DNA from 3 places in the Gelria sp. Kuro-4 genome. Region 3 is predicted to be linked to each of the others. Evidence: riboswitches for the same ligand, from Rfam matches in the RefSeq annotation. Region 3 holds a riboswitch; each other region holds the start of a gene.
The links. A riboswitch is a leader RNA that binds a small molecule or an ion and turns the genes downstream of it on or off. The one in region 3 is predicted to bind S-adenosylmethionine.
Positions count from the first base shown of each region.

Region 1: it holds a riboswitch for S-adenosylmethionine, as region 3 does, so the genes downstream of both, K5554_RS06545 (hypothetical protein) here and K5554_RS05695 (homocysteine synthase) in region 3, are expected to answer to the same signal.
Region 2: it holds a riboswitch for S-adenosylmethionine, as region 3 does, so the genes downstream of both, metK (methionine adenosyltransferase) here and K5554_RS05695 (homocysteine synthase) in region 3, are expected to answer to the same signal.

Region 1 is NZ_AP024619.1:1,311,029-1,317,087, forward strand. Features, by position in the region: gene K5554_RS06530 (ABC-ATPase domain-containing protein) at 1-489, shown strand, start outside; gene K5554_RS06535 (chromate transporter) at 494-1,015, opposite strand; gene K5554_RS06540 (chromate transporter) at 1,019-1,684, opposite strand; SAM riboswitch class I at 2,118-2,223, shown strand; gene K5554_RS06545 (hypothetical protein) at 2,288-2,947, shown strand; gene K5554_RS06550 (homocysteine S-methyltransferase family protein) at 2,944-5,385, shown strand; gene K5554_RS06555 (methylenetetrahydrofolate reductase) at 5,372-6,059, shown strand, end outside.
Region 2 is NZ_AP024619.1:2,338,257-2,344,315, reverse strand. Features, by position in the region: gene K5554_RS11770 (hypothetical protein) at 1-269, shown strand, start outside; gene K5554_RS11765 (hypothetical protein) at 492-635, opposite strand; gene K5554_RS11760 (HD-GYP domain-containing protein) at 667-1,353, opposite strand; gene K5554_RS11755 (helix-turn-helix domain-containing protein) at 1,624-2,004, shown strand; SAM riboswitch class I at 2,143-2,252, shown strand; gene metK (methionine adenosyltransferase) at 2,308-3,501, shown strand; gene K5554_RS11745 (sensor histidine kinase) at 3,597-4,775, shown strand; gene K5554_RS11740 (DMT family transporter) at 4,768-5,673, shown strand; gene K5554_RS11735 (response regulator transcription factor) at 5,744-6,059, shown strand, end outside.
Region 3 is NZ_AP024619.1:1,136,246-1,142,304, reverse strand. Features, by position in the region: gene K5554_RS05705 (hypothetical protein) at 1-928, shown strand, start outside; gene K5554_RS05700 (phosphoribosyltransferase family protein) at 942-1,502, shown strand; SAM riboswitch class I at 1,585-1,694, shown strand; gene K5554_RS05695 (homocysteine synthase) at 1,840-3,126, shown strand; gene K5554_RS05690 (homoserine O-acetyltransferase) at 3,139-4,242, shown strand; gene panD (aspartate 1-decarboxylase) at 4,214-4,591, opposite strand; gene panC (pantoate--beta-alanine ligase) at 4,591-5,442, opposite strand; gene K5554_RS05675 (ECF transporter S component) at 5,543-6,059, opposite strand, start outside.

The DNA.
Region 1 (6,059 bases), 170 kb from region 3:
GACCGGGTAATTCGCATGCAAAACTACCTGCCGGCCGAGGTGACAGGCCAAGCGCGGGCCATCGCCGCGGCGCGCCCCAGTGGCCGCCGGCCCGAACCCGGAATGCCGCTTACCAGCGTAACCGAGCGCATCCCGCTCCCGGAGAGCTTTGCCATCGGCGCCCGGGATAAAGTGAAGGCCAAGGGGACGGATACCGTCCTCCTCGGCCATGAGGAACTGGACCTGGCGAGCGTGGAGCAACTGGTGGACCCGGCGCAGGCGAACGCCATCGCTGCGATGCTGCGCTACGCAGCGCGCCACTACATAGACCGGCACCGGACGCTGCGCGAGGTGGTGACGGCTGTCTTCAGCGACTGCGCCCAGGCTGGCCTGGAGGTGGTTTCCCCCTGGCGCGGCCAGCACCCTGGAGAACTGGCCGCGCCGCGCCCCCACGAACTGGCCGCCGCTATCAACCGCCTGCGCCGGCTCGCGGTGCGCCAGAAGCGGTAGGAGGCTACTGGAAGATCAGCACACCCAGCACAGCGGCCAGAACCAGGACCAAGATGGGATCGAGCTTAAGGCGGCGGATGGCGAAGAACGCGACTACCGCAATGATCACACCGCTCACATTCGTGATGGAGGATGGGATTATGCTCCAGGTGGCCGCCACGATCAAGGCCACCACGGCCGGCCGGATGCCGGTGAACATGGCCTTCACAGCCGCCAGCGAGCGGTAGCGGAGGAAAACCCAGGTTAGGGCGAGGATCACGAGCACAGAGGGCATAACCACACCGGTGGTGGCGGCAGCCGAACCCCAAACACCGGCCGCCTTGTAGCCCACGAAGGTAGCGGCATTGATGGCAATAGGCCCGGGCGTCACCTGCGAGATGGCAATCACGTCGATAAACTGGGACAGGGTCAGCCACTGGTGCAGGGTGACGACCTCCCGCTGGATCAGCGGGATCATGGCGTAGCCGCCGCCGAAGCTAAAGAGGCCGATCTTGAAGAAGGTGGCAAAAAGCTTAAGCAGTATCACGTCTTACCTGGCCTCCTTGTCCTTTTTTTCTTCCTGAGCGGCACCGTTTTCCGCTTTAACCACCTCAAGGCGGCAGGCGGCTACGCCGGCGGTGGCTGCCGCAATGATGACGAACACCGGGTGTACGTTGAAGCCGATGAGAGCCAGCAGGGCAAGCAGCGCGAGGGCGCCGCCGAAGCGGCTTTTGATGGCTGTCTTACCCACGTCGAAGACGGCGGCGGCCATGAGCGCGACCACGGCCGGGCGCATTCCCGCCATGGCGGCGCGCACATAGGGGTTGTGCTGGACGCCCAGAAAGATAGATGCGACCACTAGAATGGTGATGAAAGAGGGCAGGGCAGCCCCCGCCACCGAGAGCAGTGCGCCGGACAGGCCGCTCAGCTTGTAACCTGTTAAAGCCGCGATGTTCACGGCGATGGAGCCCGGTGAGCTCTGGGCCACGGCTATGGCGTCCACAAACTCCTCATCTTCCATCCAGCCCGATCGCTCCACAATAGACTTACGGATGAGGGGCAGCATGGCGTAGCCACCGCCGAAAGTGAACGCGCCAATGGTGAAAAAAGACCAAAAGAGGCGCAGCGGCGTGGGAGGCAAGAACGCCTTACCTTTATCCTGCTTTTCCCCGTACCGGCTCAGCGGGGCCTTCCCCGCTCTCTCCCCCGCCTGCATCCCAAAACCATCCCTCTCCTACCTTAATAAGCCAGATTATCTATAGGATAACATAGGAAGCAAATCTATGCCAGCTCCGCGCCGCCTTGTCCCAACCAACCGGCGAAGGTAGCCGGAACCCGAGCGCCGGTTCTTCCACCCGGCGATCCGACCCGCCCCTGAGGGGTCGTCTCGGGGTCGGCCATAATCAGCGGAGTGCACGCTTTCCGGGCCGGGAGGGTCGAGGCTGCTTGGGTCCCATGGCTCAGGATGTTCAGCGCTTCCAGGAGCATGAAGCCCTGCGGGACGGCAAGCGGCTGTGCTGGGCCACGGATAGTAAAAACTTCGGCGACCGGCCGGATAATCCTTCTCAAAAACCGTAGTTCGAAACGACATCCCCCTTGACAGTGCCCGCTTCAGCGGCTAGAATATGGCTAACCACAACTGAAAAATGCTCTTATCCAGAGTGGCGGAGGGACTGGCCCCATGAAGCCCGGCAACCAATCGGGAGCGCCCGATCCGGTGCCAATTCCAGCAGGAGGATTCCTGAAAGATAAGAGGAGCGCACAAGAGGCCTCTTCCTTTTGGGAAGGGGCCTTTTTTAGCGCCGGGGAGGAAGGAAAGATGCGGATTGACAGGCGTGAGGTTACACGTTACCTGGGCCTGAAGGGTGGCCGGGAACTAGACGTGCGGTGGGCGGAGCGTGTTGAAGAGGTGGTGGCGGAAGCGGAAGAGCTCCTTACGCCGGCCTTTTCCTGGCGGACGTACCCGGTGGTGCAGGTGGGGGAGGGCGAGATTACCCTTGCCGGGACGGACCTTACCGTGAGTGGGCCGCGCATGGTGCGGCGCCTGGCCGGGGCGGAGCACCTGACGGCGCTCGCTGTGACGTGTGGGCCGGCGCTGGAGGAGGCGGCTGCGGTGGCCTTTGCCCGCGGCGAGTACGCCCGAGGCGCCATCTTGGATGCGGCCGGTTCGGCGGCGGCCGAGGCCCTGGCCGACGAGGTGAACGACTCGGTGGCGGCTGAGGCGCGGGCGAGGGGGTATTGCCTCCTTCCCCGGGTGAGTCCAGGCTACGCCGACTGGGACCTGGCGGTGCAGCCGCGGCTCCTTGAGGCGGCGGGGGCGGAGGGGCTCGGCATCAGCCTCAGTGCGGCGCTCCTTCTAATACCGCGAAAATCGGTTACGGCGGTGATCGCCTGGATGAAGGAGCCCGTGGCGGTGAACGGTGGTTGCCGTGCCTGCCCGCGCACGAGCTGTCGCTACCGGAGGGAGGAGGAGCAGTGAATCTGGCTGACTTACTGGTTGAGGGAAAAGCCGTGATCGTGGATGGGGCGATGGGAACACTCTTACAGGCCCAGGGGCTGGCACGGGGCGAATGCCCGGAGGGTTGGAACCTTCTCTACCCCGAACGCGTGCAGGCGGTGCATGCGGCTTACCTGGCCGCCGGTGCCCAGATCATCGAAACCAACACCTTCGGTGCCAACCGGGTGAAGCTGGCCGCCTACGGCCTTGCGGCCAAGGTGCGGGAGATTAACGCGGCGGGCGTGCGCTTAGCACGGGAGGCGGCCGGGGGGCGGGCGCTGGCGGCCGCCTCCATCGGCCCCACCGGGCGGCTCTTTGCGCCCTGGGGGGACCTTACTTTTGAGGAGGCATACGCCGTCTTTGCCGAGCAGGCTGAAGCCTGCGCTGCGGCGGGGGCGGACATCCTGTGGGTCGAGACCATGGGCGAGCTGGGGGAGGCGCGGGCGGCGCTCCTGGCGGCGCGGGAAACGGGGCTCCCGGTGGTGGTAACCCTTACGTTCAGCAATGGCGCCCGCACTCTTACCGGTACGGACCCGGTCACGGCGGCGGTGGTGCTCACACACCTGGGAGCGGCGGCAGTGGGGGCCAACTGCTCGGGTGGCGCGCAGGAACTCTGGCCGGTTTTGGCAGAGATGGCCCGGGCGACAGCCCTTCCCCTGGTGGTGCAGCCCAACGCCGGCCTGCCCCGGCCGGAAGGCGGGCAAAGCGTCTTTCCCGTGGGACCGGAGGAGTTCGCCGCCTGGGGGAAGCGCTTCCTCGACCTGGGCGTGGCGCTCCTCGGCGGCTGCTGCGGCACCACGCCGGCGCACATTGCGGCACTTACAGCCGCAGTGAAGGGGCGCGCCGTACCCGCGCGTTCAGTTATCCCCGGAGCGGCTCTGAGCTCGCGGAGCCGCACCGTCTTCGTGGGGAGCGGATGCCCGCCGCTTCTCATCGGGGAGCGCATCAACCCCACCGGCAAAAAAGCCCTGGCCACGGCCCTTAAGGCCCGCGCCTGGGACGAGGTGGTGGCCCTGGGGCGCAGCCAGGAAGAAGAAGGGGCCGGGGCACTGGACGTGAACGTCGGCCTTCCCGGCGGGCCGGAGCCCGAACTCCTCCGGGACGCCGTGCGCGCGCTGGGCGCACAACTGGGGAGCCCGCTCGTTCTAGATAGCGCCAACCCACAGGCCCTGGCGGCGGCTCTACCGGAGTATCCGGGGCGCGCCCTCATCAACAGCGTGAGCGGTCGGCCGGAGAGCCTGGCGGCGGTCCTGCCGCTGGCAAAAAAGTACGGGGCGGCGGTGGTGGCCCTCACCCTGAATGAACAGGGGATACCGCCCCGGGCGGAGGAAAGGGTGGCCGTGGCCCGGCGAATAGTGGCCGCGGCGGAGCAGGCGGGCCTTGCGCGCCAGGACGTGCTGGTGGACTGCCTTACCCTGACGGCCGGGGCGGCCGAGGCCGGTCCCCGGGAGACCCTGCGGGCTGTACGCCTGGCCAAAGACCTCGGCCTCAGCACGCTGCTCGGCGTGAGCAACGTCTCCCACGGCCTTCCCGGGCGGGAGACTCTGAACAGCACCTTCCTGGCCATGGCCCTGGCGGCCGGCCTCGATGCCGTGATCGCCGACCCGGCCAGCACCCGCATCAAGGAAACCCTTCTCGCCGGTGCGGCGCTGACGGGGCGTGACCCGGGAGCAAAAAGGTACATTGAGACCGTGGCCGGAAAAGCGCCGGCCGCTCCAAAGGGTGGGGAGGTGGCCCGGGAAGGGGAAGTGAACCGCAGCAAAGGGGCAAACCTGGGGCAGGCCCTGCGCCGGGGTGAGAAAGACGCTCTGGTGAGGGGTGTACAAGAGGAACTGGCTGCCGGGCGCGATCCCTTGGAACTGCTCAACACGGATCTCCTCCCGGCCCTGGGCCAGGTAGGTGAAATGTACGCCCGGGGTGAGTACTTCCTTCCCCAGCTCCTTTTGAGCGCCGAAGCCATGGAAGCGGCTCTTGGGCTGCTCGAGCGGGCGATCGGCACCGCCGGCGTAGCCCGCGCCGGCCGTGTAGCCCTGGCCACCGTGGCCGGCGACATCCACGACATCGGGAAGAACATCGTGGCGGCGCTGCTTAGGGCGAACGGCTTTCAGGTGGTGGACCTGGGGCGGGACGTGCCGCCGGAGGAGGTGGTGGCCGCGGTTGCGGGCGGTGTCGACGCGGTGGGGTTAAGCGCCCTCATGACCACAACACTGCCGAGTCTCGAGCAAACGGTACAGGCGGTCAAAAGAGCCGCTCCGCACCTGCCGGTGATGGTGGGCGGGGCGGTGGTGACGGAAGAGTATGCCAGGAGTATCGGGGCGGACGGCTATGCAGCTGACGGGGTGGGAGCGGTGGCATTAGCGCGGCAGCTCATCGCCCGGGCGCAACAAAGTAAGGAGGTTGAAACAGATGCCCACGCTTAAAGAAAAACTCGCCCGCGGCCAGTTTGTGGTAACGCTGGAACTCGACCCGCCGCGCGGGGCCGACCCGGCGCCCGTCCTGGCACAGGCCCGGGAGCTGGCCGGGCGGGTGGATGCCGTGAACATCGCCGACTGCCCCATGGCGCGCCTCAAGATGAGCCCCATTGCCGTGGCGGCGCTGGTGCAGCGGGAGCTCGGGCTTGAGACCATCTTTCACCTTACCTGCCGCGACCGCAACCTGCTGGGCCTCCAGGCGGAACTTTTAGGCGCGTGGGGCCTGGGGGTACGCAACATCCTGGCTTTAACCGGCGATGAGCCGGCCCGGGGCGATCACCCTCAGGCGACCGGCGTTTACGATGTAGACTCCACCGGCCTGGTGCGCATAGCGGCCGGCCTTAACGCCGGGCGGAGCCTGGCCGGGCGGGAACTGCCGGGCACAGGCTTTCTCATCGGCGTGGTGGCCAATCCGGGGGCAGGCGACCGCGCGCGCGAGCTCAAGCGCCTGGAGGAGAAACTGGCCGCCGGGGCACACTTTATCCAAACCCAACCTGTCTTTGAAGTGGGCGTAGCGGAGTCTTTCGCGCACGCCGTCGAGCCGTGGCACGTCCCGGTGCTCTTCGGGTTCCTCCCGCTTACCGGCGCGGCCATGGCCCGGAACCTGGTGGTGCGCGTCCCCG
Region 2 (6,059 bases), 1.2 Mb from region 3:
CCTCCCTGGGCTACATCTCTTACCACGAGGTCAAGGAGGTGCGCGCCGCCGAGCCAGGGCCCTTTCGGAGCCGTGTCGTTCTCTTTTCCGGGGTGGAGGTACCCGCCTTGTCCCGCCGGCGCGTCGTTCTGGAGCACCTGAGCGCCGCCCGCCTGGTGGAGGAGCGCTACCTCAGCCGACACGGCTGGAAGCCGCCCGCGGAGGAGCTTCGCCTGAGCGAGCGCCTGGGCGCCTTCCTGCGCGAGCTGAGCGCGCATTATCTCTTCTAGAAGCCTTCGTACAACCGGCTGCCGGCGGCCCATAGAGAGAGTCCCCCACCACAGCGGTGGGGGACTGTTTGCTTCGTTGGACCTCGTCTGCTGCCGGAGCCACTGCACGCCGGTCATTTTTTGCGGCGGGTCGCCGGCGGCCGGCGGCTGCGCCGCTCTGCTCCTTTCTCCGCCGTCCGCACCTGGATCAGAATCTTTCGTTTGTACTGATTAAATAAACTATTACTTACTCCCCCGGCCGTTTTCCAGGCTCCTGAGCAGGGCACGGATTTCGGCTTCGGTTAAGAGGTCCTTCTCAGGCGCATCGTCCTTGGTTCCGACAACGATTGCTCTGTCCGGATCGGTACGGGCTTCTTCCTGGGCCATCCGGTACACCCCCCTTCGGTGGTTCCGACTTTCAACGGGTAATGGCGCATTGGGCAACCACATCGCAGAGCACCAAGTCGTCGATCAAGAGGCTGGCTGCGTACACCACCGGGTTGTGAAAATTGCGGTACATCTGGAAACAGCGCGCGAGCCACTCGCTGGCGTCCCTCAGACTTTCGGCCGGGCTGCGCGACTGCTCTTCCTGCAGCATGCGGAGAAAGAGAGGGACCAGCGCCGGGTCAAACTGGCGGCCGCGCATCCGCTCGAGTTCCTGGCGTGCCTCCTGCCGGGTTTTAGTAGGTTGGTAAACGCGGGGCGACGTCATGGCGTCCCAGCTGTCACACAGGGCGAGGAGCCGCGCCGCCGGCGGTATGCCTGCCCCGCGGAGCCCAAAGTAACCTTCGCCGTTCCACCACTCATGGTGGTAGAGCACGCCGGCCGCCAGGCGCTCAGGCGGGTGCAGACCGGCCAGCATTTCCAGGCCGTACCGGGGGTGCTTTACCATCTCCTGCCACTCTGCGGCAGCGAGGCGGCCGGGCTTATGTAGAACCGCCGGCGCAATCCGCAGCTTCCCCACGTCATGCAAGAAAGCCGCCGTGACCAGGCTTTCCAGGGCGGCAGCGTCCAGGCGCATATATTTACCAGCTTTCAGTGCAAGCTTAGCCGTGTTCAAAGAGTGTCGGTGAACGTCTGGGAGTGCGTCTTCCAGCTGCGCCAAAAGTTGGAAGAAGAAGTCCAATGCCGATCTGCCTCGTTTCTACAACGGAAGTCGATCAGGGCCGAATCATGTAAGTCTAAATCGCATTATAGCATTCGAATCGACGACTGCCAAAAGCAAGTAACAGCAGTTTTGCCTGTTTATGCGGACCTAGGCGGCAATTGCTCCCTTATGCTCAGCAAGGATACATATATCTACCTGCAGTGCATAGGCCCTATGCGCCGCTGGGGCGAAAAGTAGAGGCAATACCTGTAAGTGGGGGCATATTCGATGCAAGAATTAGGAGCTACCCTGCGGGCCTGGCGCAAAGCCCGCAACATGAGCATCTACGATGTGGAGCGCCGCACGGGGATTCGCTTCAGCCTCGTCTCCGCGTACGAGCGGGGTGAGAAGAAACCCTCCCTGCAAAACGCGCGCAGGCTGGCACAGCTCTACGGGGTGCCGGTGGCTTACCTGGTGCTTTCCCCGGCGGAAGTCACCGAGTGCATCCCGCCGGAGCTGAAGGACGTGGTGAATCTTTTTCTCCGCCGCCCGGAACTGAGAAACCTGGTCACCCTCTTGGCGGACCTGCCGCCGGAGGGTGTACAGCACCTGGCGAACTTCCTGCACGCTGTCAAGGACCGCTCCCCCGACACCGGGCATGAAGGCTGAACCGCCGGGGCCTTGCTCCATGCCGAGGCAGTTCACCCCGGCGGTGCGGCGGTCCAAACGCTCCGGCCGGCACGGACTATTGACACCCGTGGCTGGATATGCTAGTATCGGAACGAAAAGCTGGACAAGTGAATAAAACTCTTATCCAGAGAGGTGGAGGGACGGGCCCGATGAAACCCGGCAGCGTGCCAGGGGGTGTCCTGGTGATGTGCCAATTCCTGCAGAATGTCAATTCTGGAAGATAGGAGTGCCCAGGCCGCTTCCAAATTGAGGCGGCCTTTTTGATTGAAGGGAGGACTTTTCGTGCCGGAGCGCTACCTGTTTACCTCAGAGTCGGTCACCGAAGGGCATCCGGACAAGGTGGCCGACCAGATCTCCGATGCTGTGCTGGATGCCATCATTGCCAAGGACCCCAATGCCCGCGTGGCCTGTGAAACCGCCGTCACCACCGGCCTGGTGCTGGTGATGGGGGAGATAAGCTGCGACTGCTACGTGGACATTCCTCACCTGGTCCGCGAAACCATCAAAGGCATCGGCTACACCCGGGCCAAGTTCGGTTTCGACGGCGACACCTGTGCTGTGCTGACTGCCATTGACGAACAGTCTCCGGACATCGCCCTGGGCGTGAACAAGGCCCTGGAGGCGAAACAAGGCCAGGCCGATCCTTGGGATCAGATCGGCGCCGGCGACCAGGGCATGGTCTTCGGTTACGCCTGCACCGAGACGCCGGAGCTGATGCCGCTGCCCATCTCGTTGGCGCACCGCCTGGCACGGCGGCTGGCGGAGGTGCGTAAAACCCGCCTGCTTCCGTACCTGCGGCCGGACGGCAAGACGCAGGTTACCATTGAATACGAAGGCAACCGGCCGCTGAGGGTGGATGCCGTGGTGGTTTCGGCCCAGCACAAGGCCGACGTGCCGCTGGAGAAGATCCGCGCCGATATCATCGAAACGGTGATCAAGCCGGTGATCCCTCCGGAGCTTCTCGATAGCCGTACCCGCTTTTTTGTCAATCCCACCGGGCGCTTTGTCCTGGGCGGCCCGGCGGCGGACTCGGGCCTTACCGGGCGCAAGATCATTGTGGACACGTACGGCGGCAGCGCCCGCCACGGCGGCGGCGCCTTTTCCGGCAAAGACCCCACCAAGGTGGACCGCTCCGCCAGCTACGCGGCGCGCTACGTGGCTAAGAATGTGGTGGCCGCCGGCCTGGCCGAGCGCTGCGAGGTGCAGATTGCCTACGCCATCGGCGTGGCGCGGCCGGTGTCCATCACCGTCGATACCTTCGGCACCGGTGCCCTGGGCAACAACGAACTCGCCCAGCTGATCCGCCGGCACTTTGAGCTGCGCCCGGCGGGCATTATCGAGACCTTGAACCTGCGCCGTCCCATCTACCGGCGGCTGGCCGCTTACGGGCACTTCGGCCGCCCCGATCTGGACCTTCCCTGGGAGAAAACCGATAAAGCCGAAACCCTGCGCCGGGCCGCCGCAGACCTCCGCTGAGCGGAGGCTTTTTTCTACTCCGGGATAAAGCTCTCAAGATTTGGCAGGAAGGCAGGGCCGGGAAGTCGAATACTGTAAGCCGGGGTGAAAAAGGCATGGAGGTTAACGCCGACCTGGCCCGCCTGGAGGAGATTCTCCACCAGACCGTCGATACCATCAAGGAAAGCCAGAAACAGATCAGCGCCATCGCCGACGAGGCGCGGGCCGAGGTGGCCCGGCTGAAGCGGGAGCTGGAACGGGTCAAGGGCGAAACCCTGGACGTTATTGAAGCGGTGGACGCCGCCCGGAGTGAAGAACAGCGCTCCCGCATGGAGCTGATGCGGGTGAGCCGCGACTTCAGCCAGTACGGCGAGGAGGACATCCGCCGCGCCTACGAGCGCGCCCGCGATGTCCAGGTGCGCCTTATTTTGCTCACGGAAAAAGAAAAGGCCCTGCGGGCCCAGCGCGATGAGATCGAGCGCAACCTGCGCAACGTAACCCGCCTGCTCAGCCGCTCGGAGGCGTTGACGGCCCAGGTGGGCGTGGCCATCGACTACCTGAGCGGCAACATCCAGCAGCTCTCCCAAACCCTGGCGACGGTGCAGGAGAAACGCGAAATCGCCGTGCGGGTTATTCAGGCCCAGGAAGAGGAGCGGCGGCGGGTGGCCCGCGATCTGCACGACGGCCTGGCGCAGCAGCTGGCCAGCGCCCTGCTCGAACTACAGGTGACGCAGCGCCTGCTGGAAGAGGATATCGACAAGGCGCGGAGCGAGCTGGAAACGGTGGAAAAGATCATCCGCAGCGGTCTCCGGGAGACGCGCGATGTCATCTTTAACCTGCGGCCACCTGCCTTGGACAACCTGGGGCTTAAGGCGGCGGTGGACAATCTGGCCGTCCAGGTTGAGGAGCGTACGGGCCTCAGCATAACCGTGACGGTGCACGGCGAAGAGCAGCAGCTGGAAGCCACCATGTTGAGCTGCGTCTTTCGCATTATCCAGGAGGCCCTGAACAACGTGGTCAAGCACGCCGAGGCGACCCAGGCGCAGGTGCGGATCGAGTTCAACCCGGCCTTCCTGGCCGTGCGGGTGGTGGACAACGGCAAGGGCTTTGTGCCGGAGAAGGGGGTGGCGAAAGCCGCTGGCGGCGAGCACCTGGGGCTTTTGGGGATGCGGGAGCGGGCGGAGCTCATCGGCGCTGCCCTGCGCATAAAGAGCACCCCCGGCAGGGGCACGCGCGTGGAGCTGCACCTGCCGTTGGGGGAGGCGGCGGCCGAAGGGGGTAAAGCGGGTGAATAAGGGCTACGCTTGGATTCTCCTCGCCGGGACGGCTTGGGGAAGCATCGGCGTCTTCGCCCGCCGGTTGCTTGACCTGGGCTTGAGCCCGCTCGATGTTTCCTGGCTGCGGGGGGTGGTGTCGCTGCTGGGACTGGTTCCCCTGGTCCTTTGCCGGCAGGGGGGCTGGCCGCGCCTGGCCCGGGAAGACCTTAAACTTTTTGCCGCCTTCGGCCTGGTTAACGGTGCACTTTATAACATCCTCTATTTCACGGCCGTCGATAAGGCAGGGGTTACCACGGCCGTTATCCTCCTTTATACCGCGCCTGCCTTTGCCACGCTCTTTGCCCGCCTGGCCTTCGCCGAGCCTCTCAGCCCGGGTAAGGCGTTCGCTGTGGCTCTTTCCCTGGCCGGGTGTTTTTTGGTGGCGCGCGGCTACAACCTGACGGCGCTCCGGCTCAACCTTGCAGGGGTGCTGGCCGGCCTCGGTGCAGGCGTCACCTACGGCTTGTACGGCATCTTCGGCAAAAAGGCCCGCGCGCGCTATCCGGCCGAAACCACGGTTTTGTACTGCACCCTGTTCGGCACCTTGTTCTTGACGCTGCTTCACCGGCCGCTGGCCCTGGTGCAACATGCGCACGGACCGGCCTTCTGGGGTCCGGCCCTGTCTTTGGGCCTCTGGGGGAGCCTGGTGCCTTGGGTGGCGTACACCACGGGTCTGGGGCTGGTGGAGGTGGGCCGGGCGGCGGTGGTGGCCAGCGTGGAACCGGTGGTGGGCGTGATTCTGGGGCTGGTTCTCCTGGGCGAGCGGCTGGACCTCTTGCAGACCGCCGGCATGGCCCTGGTGCTGGCGGCGGTGGTCTTTGCCCAGGCACCGGCCCCAAGCCGGCCCGCCGGGTCAAAGGTCCTGGCAGAGAAGTAACAAAGCTGGTCCTAGGCGTCGATATGTATATAAAGGTGAAATAAGTTGGCCTGGAGGAGGGGTTTAGCAGGTGGGGAAAATACGGGTGCTGGTGGTTGACGACCACCCGCTGGTGCGCAGCGGTATTAAGAAGATAGTGGAGCTTGAAGAGGACATCGAGATCGTCGGGGAAGCGGGTACCGCCAAGGATGCAGTAGCCGCGGTGGGGAGCGTGCGCCCGGATGTGGTGCTGATGGACCTGGACCTGCCGGACGTAAGCGGCGTGCAGGCTACCCGGGAGATCAAGGAAAAATACCCGGGCACAGGCGTGGTGGCGCTCACCATTCACGACGACCGCGACTACCTGCTGGAGATGGTGCGTGCCGGGGCGGAAGGCTACGTCCTCA
Region 3 (6,059 bases):
CGGCGCGCTGGCCTTCGGCCTGGTTGCGCCCATCTCTTTCCAGGCGGAAACGATTACTCTGGTGGGCACCATGGGGCAAAACCGCCAGGAACGTCTGTCCATGCTGATTTGGGAAGGTGCCGTTATGACCGTGATCGGCATTCTGGGCCTTCTCCAGACCATTGTGACCTTTGTCGGGCCGGTGGTCACCAACGGCATGATGGCGGGCGTAGGCGTGGTGCTCACGGCAGTGGCCGTCAACATGGTGCGCGAAGAGCTGCCGGTGGGACTGGTATCGGCCGCTACTGCCCTTCTCGTCTACATGCCCACCAAGAATCTGGTCTACACCATCGTGGCCTCGGTAGCGGTCTCCACCATGGTGGCCAACCTGCTGGGCAAGGTAAACCCGGTGGCCCACAACAGCGAGTATGAGCGCTTCATTCTGCAGCGACCTATCGCTACGCCCCGCGTGCTGCGCGGCGCCGCCGCCCTCATCTGCCTTAACATCGGTGCCAACATCGCTTTTGGTAATATCACTGGTTCTATCGCCAAGACTACCCTCAACCTGGACCACCTGGCCATCGTCTCCAGCCTGGCAGACCTGGGTTCCGCCCTCTTCGGCGGGGGACCGGTAGAATCCATCATCTCCGCCACCGGGGCCGCACCGCACCCGTTGCTGTCCGGTGCCTTAATGATGTCTCTTATGGGCCTTATCCTGGTGGCTGGACTGCTGCCCCGGCTAGGCCGTTACGTGCCTATGCAGTCCATCGCCGGCTTTCTCCTGGTGCTGGGCGCCATCGTCACCTTCCCCATCAACGCCGAACTGGCCGTCACGGCCGATCCCCTGGTGGGTGGAGTGACGGCGGCCGTCACCGCCACCACCGACCCCTTCCTCGGTATGCTGGCCGGGGTAGCCATGAAGTACCTGATCGCGCTGTTTGGAGTGTAAAGGAGGTTGTGCCATGCCTGCAACGTACCATTTGCGCGTGGCCGGGCTGGAACGGGAGCTGCCCCTGGTGGAAGTGGCACCGGGCCTGGCCATTGCGAGTTTTGTCATCCTGGGCGACGCCGAGCTGGTGGAAGCCGCGGCACCCGAGATCGCCCGGCGCCTGCCCCCGGTGGACTTCGTGGTCTCCGCCGAGGCCAAGGGCATTCCCCTGGCGCAGGAGCTTTCGCGCATCCTGGGGCTTAAGCGCTATCTCGTGGCCAGAAAAAGCATTAAGCCCTACATGATCGACCCCCTGGTCACCGAGGTGGTCTCTATCACCACCCAGAAAAAGCAGATCCTCTGCTTGGACGGGAAGGACGCCGCCGCCGTGTGCGGCCGGCGGGTGGCCGTTGTGGACGATGTGATCTCCACCGGCGCCTCGCTGGAGGCGGTAGAGCACCTGGTAAAGAGCGCCGGCGGCACGGTGGCGGCCCGGGCGGCCATTCTGGCTGAGGGTGAGGCGGCAGAGCGCAACGACATCATCTTTCTCGAGAAGCTGCCCCTTTTTAAGAGTGCTGCAGGCCGACCGGCTTAAAGCTTGAAGGAATTCGTAACCGTAGGGTATTGACAAACCCGTGGCCGGCGTGTATAGTTAATGGCAACAACTGCACAGGAAACTCTTATCGCGAGTGGCTGAGGGACTGGCCCAATGACGCCCGGCAACCAGTTGGGGATGCCCAACCCGGTGCCAAATCCTGCAGAGCGGGCCCGCTCTGAGAGATAAGAGGAGGCGAAGAAACCCTCTTCTTATCGAAGAGGGTTTTTTGTTGCCTGTGCAGGGCGCGCGCCAGTCTCTCTCTCGCCGCAACCAAGGCTTCCCGGGATCCTGTAGGCCTGTCTCCTCGCTATACCCTAACTTGGGAGGAATAAACATGTCGCAGCGCAAACTCGGTTTTGCCACCCTGGCCATTCATGCCGGTCAGCGGCCCGACCCGGCCACCGGCGCCACCGCCGTCCCGATTTTCCAGACCAGCTCGTACACCTTCCGCGATGCTCAGCACGCCGCGGACTTGTTCGCCCTGAAGGAAAACGGGCACATCTACACCCGTATTGACAATCCGACGGTGGCGGTTTTTGAAGAGCGCGTCGCCGCCCTGGAAGGCGGTGTGGGCGCCCTGGCCACCGCCTCCGGCCTAAGCGCCGTCTTTTACGCCGTAACCAATGTGGCCCACAGCGGCGACGAGATTGTCTCCGCCAGCAGCCTCTACGGCGGGACGTACAACCTCTTTGCTGCCACCCTCCCCCGCTTCGGTATCACCACGCGCTTTGTGGACCCCGGCGACCCGGAAAACTTTCGGCGTGCCCTTACGCCCCGCACGCGGGCCCTGTACGTAGAGATCATCGGCAACCCCAAGCTGGACGTGCCGGACCTCAGCGCCATCGCCCAGGTGGCCCACACCGCCGGCATCCCGCTCATTGTGGACAACACCTTTGCCTCCCCATACCTTTGCCGGCCTTTCGATTGGGGAGCCGATATCGTAGTTCACTCCGCCACCAAATTCATCGGCGGGCACGGCACGAGTATCGGCGGCGTCATCGTCGACTCGGGCCGCTTCGACTGGACCAACGGGAACTTCCCCGCCTTCACGGCACCGGACCCCAGCTACCACGGCATCTCCTATACAGAGACGTTCGGCAGACAGGCCTATATCGTTAAGGCCCGGGTGCAACTGCTGCGCGACACCGGCGCCTGCCTGAGCCCCTTTAACGCCTTTCTCTTCCTGCAGGGCCTGGAAACGCTGCCGCTTAGGATGGAGCGGCACGCGGAAAACGCCCTGGCCGTGGCCCGCTACCTGGAGGGTTCGCCCTACGTGAGCTGGGTGAACTTCCCCGCCCTACCCTCCCACCCCTCTTACCCGCAGGCCCAACAGTACCTGCAGGGGAAGGGCGGCGCCATTCTCACCTTCGGCATCAAGGGCGGGGTGGAGAGCGGCCGCCGGTTCATGGACAGCCTGGAGCTCTTTTCGCTCCTCGCCAACGTGGGGGACGCCCGCTCGCTGGTGATCCACCCGGCCAGCACCACCCACCAGCAGTTGAGCGAGGAAGAACAACTCGCCAGCGGCGTTACGCCCGACCTGGTGCGCCTCTCCATCGGGCTCGAGGACGTGGACGACATCATCGCCGATCTGGACCAGGCCCTGAAAACAGCCGTTTCGTGAGGAGGTGGCAAAATGACCGGAGCTCCCCTTACAGTAGAAAGGCACCTGGAAGGCGTCGGCCTGGTGCACACCCGCTCCGTCACCTTCCCGGAGGGCCTCACCCTGTCGTGCGGCGCCACCCTGGCCCCGCTGGCCGTGGCCTATGAAACCTATGGGGAGCTGAACGCCGCGCGGGACAACGCCATTCTCATCTGCCATGCCCTCACGGGCGACGCGCACGCCGCCGGCCGGCACACGCCGGAGGATAAGGCGCCCGGCTGGTGGGACCCGCTCATCGGCCCCGGCCGCGCCTTCGACACCGAACGCTACTACGTCATCTGCAGCAACATCCTGGGCGGCTGCGCCGGGAGCACCGGGCCGACCAGCCTCCACCCGGCCACCGGCCGGCCCTACGGCCGCTCCTTCCCGGTGATCACCGTGGCCGATATGGTAAAGCTGCAGCACCGCCTCCTGGCGGAGCTGGGGGTAAGGCGCCTGGTAGCCGTGGCCGGCGGCTCCCTGGGCGGGCTGCAGGCCCTGGAGTGGGGCCGGGCCTACCCTGCGCTCGTGGAAAACGTCGTCGCCATCGGTGCAGCCGCCGCCCTTTCCACCCAGGCGCTGGCCTGGAACTACGCCCAACGCCAGGCCATTTTGCTCGACCCGGTACAGGGCCTGGCCCTGGCTCGGGCCATCGGCACCATCACCTACAAGAGCGACCTTTCCTGGCGGAGGAAATTCGGTCATGCCTGGGCCAGCCCGCCGGAGGAACGGTATCGCCTGGACAGCCGCCTGCAGGTGGAAAGCTACCTGGCCTACCAGGGCGAAAAACTGGTGCGGCGCTTCGATGCCGATTCTTACCTGTATCTCACCAAAGCCATGGATCTGTTCGACCTCCAGGAAGGATACCCTTCGCTTACAGCCGCCCTGGCCGGCTACCGCCCGCGAGTCCTCATGGTGGGCATCAGCTCGGACTTTCTCTTCCCGCCCTACCAGCAGAAGGAAATCGTGCGGGCGCTTCGGGCCAACAAGAAAAGCGCCGCCTACCGTGAGATCATCTCTCCCTACGGCCACGACGCTTTTCTTATCGAATTCGATCAACTGGGCTACATCATCGAGGAGTTTCTCCTGGGAGCTTGATTTCCTTGACTTTGTTGGCCTGGTCCACCAGCACAACCCGCGGCCGGAAGCCCAGAGCTTCTTCAGCGCTCACCCAGGTGTAGGCCATGATGATCACCTTGTCCCCCGGTTGCACCAACCGCGCCGCCGCGCCGTTAAGACAGATGGTACCGCTCCCGGCCTCCCCGGGTATGACGTATGTTTCCAGCCGGACACCGTTGTCGACGTCCACCACCTGCACTCGCTCATGCTCCAGCAGGCCGGCAGCCTCCATCAGCGCGCGGTCCACCGTGATGCTGCCCTCGTAGTGCAGGTCCGCCGCCGTAACCGTGGCGCGATGGATCTTGGCTTTGAGCAGGTTGAGCAGCATCAGTCGACGACCACCCTGATGTTGTCAATAAGCCGTACCTTGCCGATATAGGCCGCCACCGCCAGCATTACGCGGCCGGAAAGGGCGGCCTTTTCCGCCAGCGTTTCCGGATCCACAACCGCAACATAATCGATGCGGCTGACGAGGGGCTCGGCCTGGAGGGTGCCGCGTACGGCCTCTCCCACACGCCGCCCGTCGCGTTCGCCGGCGGCAATCAGGTCGCGGCCGCGCAGGAGGGCCCGGTAGAGCACGGTGGCCGCCCGCCGCTCCGCCGGGGAAAGGTAGGTGTTGCGGGAGCTGAGCGCCAGGCCGTCGCTCTCGCGCACGATGGGCAGGGGGACGATCTCCACATCGAGGTTCAGGTCGCGCACCATCCGCTGAATCAGCGCCAACTGCTGCGCGTCTTTTTCGCCGAAATAGGCACGGTCGGGGGTGACAATATTAAACAGCTTGGTCACTACCGTAGCCACCCCGCGGAAGTGTCCCGGACGAAAAGCACCGCACAAGCCCTGGCTGAGCCTTTCCACTTCCACATGGGTCTGAAAGCCTTCCGGATACATCTCCGCCGGCGCCGGGTGAAAAATAACAGCGGCACCTGCTTCCGCAGCCAGCCGGGCGTCCCGGTTCAGGTCGCGGGGATACGTGTTATAGTCCTCCTGGGGACCAAACTGGAGTGGGTTAACAAAAACGCTCACCACCACAAAGTCACACTCCGTCCGCGCCCGCCGAATCAGGCTGAGGTGCCCCTCGTGCAGGTAGCCCATCGTAGGCACCAGGCCGATGCTCTTCCCCCTCCGGCGCTCGGCCCGCACCAGCTCCCGTACACCGGCGATTGTCTCTACCACGTTCACGCTGCAGTTCACCCCTTCTCTACAGGAGCTCGTTTCGTTCCATTATAGCACACGGGCGCGCCCCAGACGAGGGCGCGCCGCTTATTTTCGAGACTTTTCGTCACGGTTTGGCCATATCCCCCGCTATAACGGCAGGGTGGCTCCGCCGCAGCTGAAGCGCCACCAGGGGGATAATGATGAGCTGCAGGGCCAACCCCGGCAGCCCCTGTACCAGGGCGCCGTACACGTAAAACACGGGGTTGACGTGGAAGCCGAACAGGGGACCGATGACTGCAGCCGCAAGCCCCAGGGCCACACGGCCGGCCAGCATGGCAACAGGCAGGGTAAGCCAGATGCTCCAGGACGTGCGGCGGGTAAGAACGGAAAGGACCAGGGCATAGGTGGCCAGCTCAACCACCATGAGCGGCAGCACGGGCGGGGAGAGCGGCGGCATTCCGGTCAGGAAAAAACTCACGAGCGGCGCCAGCACACCCACGGCGGCAGCCAGGCCGGGGCCGAGCAGTAGGCCGGCCAGGAAAATCGGGATGTGCATGGGCAGGAGCACCGGCCCGCCCACCTTGATCAGGTGGGCCGCCAGGGGCAGGGTGACGGCCAGGGCGATGAGCAGCCCGGCAACG